Regions from separate parts of the Stenotrophomonas sp. LARHCG68 genome, predicted to be linked through region 2. Evidence: riboswitches for the same ligand, from Rfam matches in the RefSeq annotation. Region 2 holds a riboswitch; the other holds the start of a gene.
The links. Region 2 has a riboswitch for thiamine pyrophosphate ahead of ACIPR8_RS07745 (TonB-dependent siderophore receptor). Riboswitches for the same ligand answer to the same signal wherever they lie in the genome.
Positions count from the first base shown of each region.

Region 1: it holds a riboswitch for thiamine pyrophosphate, as region 2 does, so the genes downstream of both, thiC (phosphomethylpyrimidine synthase ThiC) here and ACIPR8_RS07745 (TonB-dependent siderophore receptor) in region 2, are expected to answer to the same signal.

Region 1 covers NZ_JBIXJV010000001.1:550,178-553,582, reverse strand. Annotated here, with positions in the region: gene thiC (phosphomethylpyrimidine synthase ThiC) at 1-1,541, opposite strand, end outside; TPP riboswitch at 1,658-1,759, opposite strand; gene ACIPR8_RS02390 (BCCT family transporter) at 1,979-3,405, shown strand, end outside.
Region 2 covers NZ_JBIXJV010000002.1:74,004-77,408, forward strand. Annotated here, with positions in the region: gene ACIPR8_RS07735 (hypothetical protein) at 1-403, shown strand, start outside; gene ACIPR8_RS07740 (phosphotransferase enzyme family protein) at 657-1,793, shown strand; TPP riboswitch at 1,837-1,932, shown strand; gene ACIPR8_RS07745 (TonB-dependent siderophore receptor) at 2,003-3,405, shown strand, end outside.

The sequences.
Region 1 (3,405 bases), on a different contig from region 2:
GCCGCGTGCGTGGCGATCTTGTAGGCCATGATGCCGTCGCGCACGTCCTGGCGGTTGGGCAGGCCCAGGTGCTCCTTGGGCGTCACGTAGCACAGCATCGCCGTGCCGTACCAACCGATCATCGCCGCGCCGATGGCGCTGGTGATGTGGTCGTAGCCCGGCGCGATGTCGGTGGTCAGCGGGCCGAGCGTGTAGAACGGCGCTTCGCCGCACTCGTGCAGCTGCTTGTCCATGTTCTGCTTGATCAGCTGCATCGGCACATGGCCCGGACCTTCGATGATGGTCTGCACGTCGTGCTTCCAGGCGATTTTGGTCAATTCGCCCAGCGCTTCCAGTTCGCCGAACTGCGCCGCGTCGTTGGCATCGGCGATGCAGCCCGGGCGCAGGCCATCACCGAGGCTGAAGGACACGTCATAGGCCTTCATGATCTCGCAGATGTCCTCGAAGTGCGTGTAGAGGAAGTTCTCCTTGTGGTGCGCCAGGCACCACTTGGCCATGATCGAACCACCGCGCGACACGATGCCGGTCACGCGCTTGGCAGTGAGCGGCACATGACGCAGCAGCACACCGGCGTGGATGGTGAAGTAATCCACGCCCTGCTCGGCCTGTTCGATCAGGGTGTCGCGGAAGATCTCCCAGTTGAGTTCTTCGGCGCGACCATCCACCTTTTCCAATGCCTGGTAGATCGGCACGGTACCGATCGGCACCGGGGAATTGCGGATGATCCACTCGCGGGTTTCGTGGATGTGCTTGCCGGTGGACAGGTCCATCACCGTGTCGCCGCCCCAGCGGATCGCCCACACCAGCTTCTCCACTTCCTCGGCGATGCCCGAGGACACCGCGCTGTTGCCGATATTGGCGTTGATCTTGGTCAGGAAGTTGCGACCGATGATCATCGGTTCGCTTTCCGGGTGGTTGATGTTGTTGGGCAGCACGGCGCGCCCACGCGCGATCTCGTCACGCACGAATTCCGGGGTGATGACCTTCTGGATGTCGGCGCCGAAGCTCTGCCCCGGGTGCTGCGCGAGCAGGCCGGAATCACGTACCGCCTCCAACCGCTGGTTCTCGCGGATGGCGACGAACTCCATCTCCGGGGTGATGATGCCGCGGCGCGCGTAGTGCATCTGGGTGACGTTGGCACCGCCAATGGCACGACGCGGTAGCACGCGCGCCGGGAAACGCACGGCATCGAGCCTGGCATTGCCTTCGCGCGAACGCCCGAACGCCGAGCTCAGGCCCGGCAGCTGCCCGGTATCGCCACGCTCCTGGATCCAGCGTGCGCGCAGTGGCGCCAGCCCGGCGGCCAGGTCGATGCGCGCCTGCGGATCGGTGTACGGGCCGGAGGTGTCGTACACCGTGATCGGGGGGTTCTCCTCGCCGCCGAACAACGTGGGCGTGCGCGTCTGTGCGATCTCGCGCATCGGCACCTGCAGGTCGGCCCGCGAACCGGGCACGAAGATCTTGCGCGAGCCGGGGATCGGCTGGGTCACGGATTCGGAGAGTTGCTGGGCCTGCTGCTGCAGGCTGGGCTGGGCGTTCATCGGCATTCGTCCTGGTCGAGCCGCACCGGGAGGTGCGGGCCATGCGAGGGATTCGCATGACGGAACGAAGCGAAGGCGCACGCCGATGGCGGTTGTCCCCTGTGACCGGAACGCATGCCATGGCACACGAAGCTTCCCTACGCCGGTATGAGCCGGATCAGGTTCGAAGGGTATGTCTCAACCGTGGCCCGATGGCCGCGGTACCCCCGCTTCGGGCGGCATTAGACCACAAAGCGGTGACACCTGGCCCGGTGCGCCGCGTCATCGCCTGCTAACGGAATCGTGACGTCCCGTTCAGTAACATCCCGCCCCGGTGCGATGCCCTGCTGGCCGCGCCACGGTGCTCGTCCACCTTTCCCTGCCCGGCCCTGGCGCCGGCCCTCGCTGCAAGCCCCGGCTCGCTCCCCTCAATCGCTCTTGATCGGAGACGCTCCTTCATGGTGTTTCGTGTTTCCATCGCACTGGTCGCCGTACTGGTGCTCCTGGCCGGCATCGCGCCCGGTCCCTTCAACGACGTGGTCCAGGCCACGCTGACGCATGTCGTGCGCGGCGCGGGCTGGATGTACCTGTTGATCGTGTTCCTCACCCTGACCTTCCTGCTGTACCTGGCGTTCGGCCGCTTCGGCAACCTGCGCATCGGCGGCGAGGACGCCGAGCCGGACTTCTCGCGCGCCAGCTGGCTGTCGATGCTGTTCGCCGCCGGCATGGGCATCGGTCTGGTGTTCTGGGGCGCGGCCGAGCCGATCTCGCACTTCGTCACCCCGCCGGAAGGGCTGCCGCCACAAGGCATGGACGCGGCGCGTGCCTCGATGCGCTACGCGTTCTTCCACTGGGGCCTGCACCCGTGGGCGATCTACGCGCTGATCGGGCTGGCGATGGCCTGGTTCCAGTACAACCGCAATGGCCGGGGACTGATCAGCGACATGCTGCAGCCGGTGATCGGCCGCCATCACCGCGGCGCGTTCGGCAAGCTGGTGAACATCGCCGCGGTGGTGGCCACCGCCATCGGCGTCGCCACCACGCTGGGCTTCGGCACCATCCAGATCTCGGCCGGCCTGCAGCGCGTGTTCGGCATCACCGCCGATGTCCCGCTGCAGATGACGGTGATCGCGGTCGCCTTCGTGCTGTACATGATCTCCACCACCAGCGGCGTGGAGCGCGGCATCAAGTGGCTGTCCAACTTCAACCTGGCTCTGGCCGCGCTGCTGTTGGCCGCGGTGCTGGTGCTGGGCCCGACCGGCTTCATCTTCGACACCTTCACCACCACGCTGGGCTCCTACCTCAACCAGCTGGTGACGATGAGCCTGCGCATGTCGCCATTCTCCGGCAGCACCTGGGTGGCCGACTGGACCATCTTCTACTGGGCCTGGTGGATTGCCTGGGCGCCGTTCGTCGGCGCCTTCATCGCGCGGGTGTCACGTGGTCGCAGCGTGCGCGAGTTCGTGGTCGGGGTGGTGCTGGCACCGACCGTGCTCGGCTTCCTGTGGTTCTCGGTGTTCGGTGGCACCGCGCTGTGGTCGCAGCTGTTCGGCCACGCCGACCTGGTGCAGGCGCTGGGCAACGGCTACGAGACGGTGCTGTTCACCCTGTTCGACAGCCTGCCCGGCTCGCTGCTGCTGTCGTGCCTGGCACTGGTGCTGCTGATGATCTTCTTCGTCACCTCGGCCGACTCTGCGGTGCTGGTGTTGGCCAGCATGTCCACCGACGAGGCCGGCGACCCGCCGCTGTCGCGCAAGCTGGTGTGGGGCGTGGCGGTGGCGCTGATCGCCGCGGTGCTGCTGCTGGCCGGCGGGCTGGAAGCGCTGCAGGGCATGATCACCATCGCCGCGTTGCCGTTCGCGCTGCTGATGGTGCTGGTGATGGT
Region 2 (3,405 bases):
CGCGGCCTGGAACTCGGTTGCACTCACCCTGCAGGAGCTGGCGCTTTCCTGGGGCTCCCAGCGCGGTGCCGGGTCCATCATCGTGATGGTCAACTGGCGCGACGGCTCACGGACCGTCTATCGGGTCAGCGTGGACAACGTGGGAGAGGCGAAGTACGTGACTGGCGAGAGTCGCGACAGTCTCGGCAACAAGTTTCCGGACGCAACCATCGCGACCCGCGATACCGCACCGGAGTACGCAGGCAACTACTACTTCGGCGAAGGCCGGGAAGGCTCGAGAAATCTGGAACGCTGGATCGAATCCGCCCGTCTCTACGGTGTCCCGATTGGAGGCTCCGCCGCGGGACGCAACCGGATGTCGTGCAGCTGGAATGGCGAGACGATCAACTGCAGCATCCGATGACGTCCCGCTTCACCTGCCTGTAGGGGGCTTCCGCCCAGTTGGCCGCGGGCATGAACGTGTCGGCCACCCTCTGCGGGCCAGGCGGAATGGAGGGGAGGCATTCCCCTGCCCCGCGCATTCGGACTCCGGTCATCCGTGCATGGCGCCCCTCTCCCCGCATGCGGGAGAGGGGCGTTGCCGCACGCCCCCTCCCCCTGCCGGCCCGACGCGCTACCCTGTCGCCCCTGTACCACCACGCCCACCCCGCTTTGCCATGACCACCTCCCCTCACCGCGTCCAAGGCCTCAACAACGACGAGGTGCCGGCCGACTGGCCTGCGATCAGCGCCAGCGAGATCGCATGGCTGGCGACGCGCTTCCCACAGCTGGAAGCCACGGCAACGCTGATCTGGCATAGCCCACGCCCGATGTCCGCCGCGGCCATCGCGCGAGGCGTCAATGGCAGGGTCTTCATCAAGCGCCACCATCACCGCGTCCGCACCGCCGCCACGCTGGCCGAGGAACACCGCTTCATCGCGCACCTGGCCCGGGCAGGTGTCCCCGTGGTTGACGTACTGGCGGACCGCAGCGGAGCCACCGCCCTTGCGCACGAAGGCTGGACCTACGAGCTGCATGCCATCGGCGAGGGGGACGACCTGTACCGCGATGCGCCATCATGGACGCCGCTTACCGACCTCGCCCAGGCACGCGAGGCCGGTCGCATGCTGGCCACGCTGCACCACGCAGCGGAGAGCTACACCGCGCCACAACGCGACACCCACATCCTGATTGCCCGCGATGAGCTGATCCGCAGTGCCGACCCCATCGCGCTGCTGGCACGCGACGCCTCCACGCGCCCGGCCCTGCACGACTACCTGTCCCGACGCCCATGGCTACAGGAGCTGCAGCAGAGCGTGTTGCCTTGGCACAACGGCCTGGCCGAGCGCCTGCAGGCCGAACCACGCCTGTGGGCACACAACGATTGGCATGTATCCAACCTGCTGTGGCGGCGCGAGGGCGAGGCGACGCGGATCGCCAGCGTGCTCGACTTCGGGTTGGCCTCGCCGACCAGCGCGCTGTTCGACCTGGCCACCGCCATCGAGCGCAATGCCATCGCCTGGCTGGAACTGGAGCGCGGCATGGCCGCCGTGCATGTGGATACCGCACTGGCCCTGCTCGACGGCTACCGGCAGGTGCGCCCGCTCCCGGCCGCCCAGGTACACCTGCTGGCCGATCTGCTGCCCGTCGTGCATTTGGACTTCGCACTGTCCGAAGTGGAGTACTTCCACGGCATCACCGGCTCCACCGCCAATGCCGACATCGCCTACTACGACTTCCTGCTCGGCCATGCCCGTTGGTTCGGCAGCGCCGACGGCCAGGCCCTGCTGTCCGCCCTGCACGCCGCTGCCTGAATACCAACGGGGCGCAAATCCGTACCGTTTGTGGTCAAATACGCGCCTGAAGCGGGGGTGCCTGGTTTTCGCAGGCTGAGAGAGTCCCTTGGAACCTGATCCGGTTTGCACCGGCGTAGGGAGCTTTGAGCAGCAGGCACACCGCCTCCATGGCCGGTTGCGCGTGCGCGCCTTCGCTTCGTCTCCCCCACCGGCTGATGACGAAACGAATGAACCGCTGCTACCGAATCTCGCTGTTGAGCGCTGCCCTGAGCGCGGCCCTGCCGCTGTACGCCAGCAACCTCGAAACCGCCGCCGAGCGCTCGCCCACCGAGCTGGCCGCGGTGCGCGTGCAGGCCGAGCAGCCGCATGCCGGGAACACCCAGTCCAACAGCTTCGGCGCCGGTGACTGGAAGAACACCCCGGCGTCGATCACCGTGCTGGACCGCGAGCTGCTCGACAGCCGCCACGTGCGCACGCTGTCCGAGCTGGCCTACAACGATGCGTCGCTGGGCGACGCCTACGCGCCGGTCGGCTATTACCAGAACATCGCCATCCGCGGCTTCGCGCTGGATACGGCCACCGGCTACCGCTTCAACGGCCTGAGCATGGCCGGCGAGCAGCGCCTGGCGCTGGAGAACGTGCAGCAGGTGGAAATCCTCAAGGGCGAGGCTGGCCTGGCCGCTGGCGTGATCGCCCCCGGCGGCGTCATCAACTACGTGGGCAAGCGCCCGGCCGAAGTACGCACCGTCACCCTCGCCACCGATTCGGAAGGCAGCCGCTATGCCGCGGTCGACGTCGGCCATTGGGTGACGCCGCGCATCGGCCTGCGCTTCAACGCCGCGTGGGATGACAGCAACTCCTATATCGACAATGCCGACGGCCGCCGCAACTTCTACGCACTGGCCACCGACTGGCTGATCGGCGAGCGCGGCAAGCTGGAAGTGGATGCCAACTACCAGACCAGCGCACAGCGCTCGGCGTCGGGCTACCAGTTGCTGGGCGCCACCACCCTGCCACGCAACGTTGACCGCAAGAAGATGCTCGGCCACCAGGCATGGCAGGCGCCGGTCGGCATCGACAGCACCAACCTCACCGCGCTGCACACCTTCGACTTCAACGAGGCCTGGCAGTCACGCGTGTCGGCCAGCTACAGCCGCTCGGTCATCGACGACAACGTCGCCTTCGCCTACGGCTGCTACTACGCCGCCGAATGCGCCGACGGCAGCGTGCCGGGCAACTATTTCGCACCCAACGGCGACTACGACATCTACGACTACCGCAGCCCGGACGACACCCGCCGCAACCGCCAGCTGCGCGCCGAGCTGCGTGGCCAGTTCAGCACCGGCAACGTCGCGCACCAGCTGACCGTGGGCGCGGACTACTTCGACCGTACCGTGGACAAGCGCCGCAACGTCAACGAGTACGTGGGCACCGCCAACATCCACGACAAGGACGTGCCGCAGTTCGCACCCTCGCCCCTGCAGCCGGGCCCGTCGGTGCGCCGCCTGGACAGCACGCAGAAGTCGCTGTTCGTGCTCGACCGCGTGAGCTTCGCCGACGATTGGCAGCTGCTGGCCGGTGGCCGCTTCGTGCGCCTGGACGAGCGCGCCTTCGACAAGCGCGGCAACCT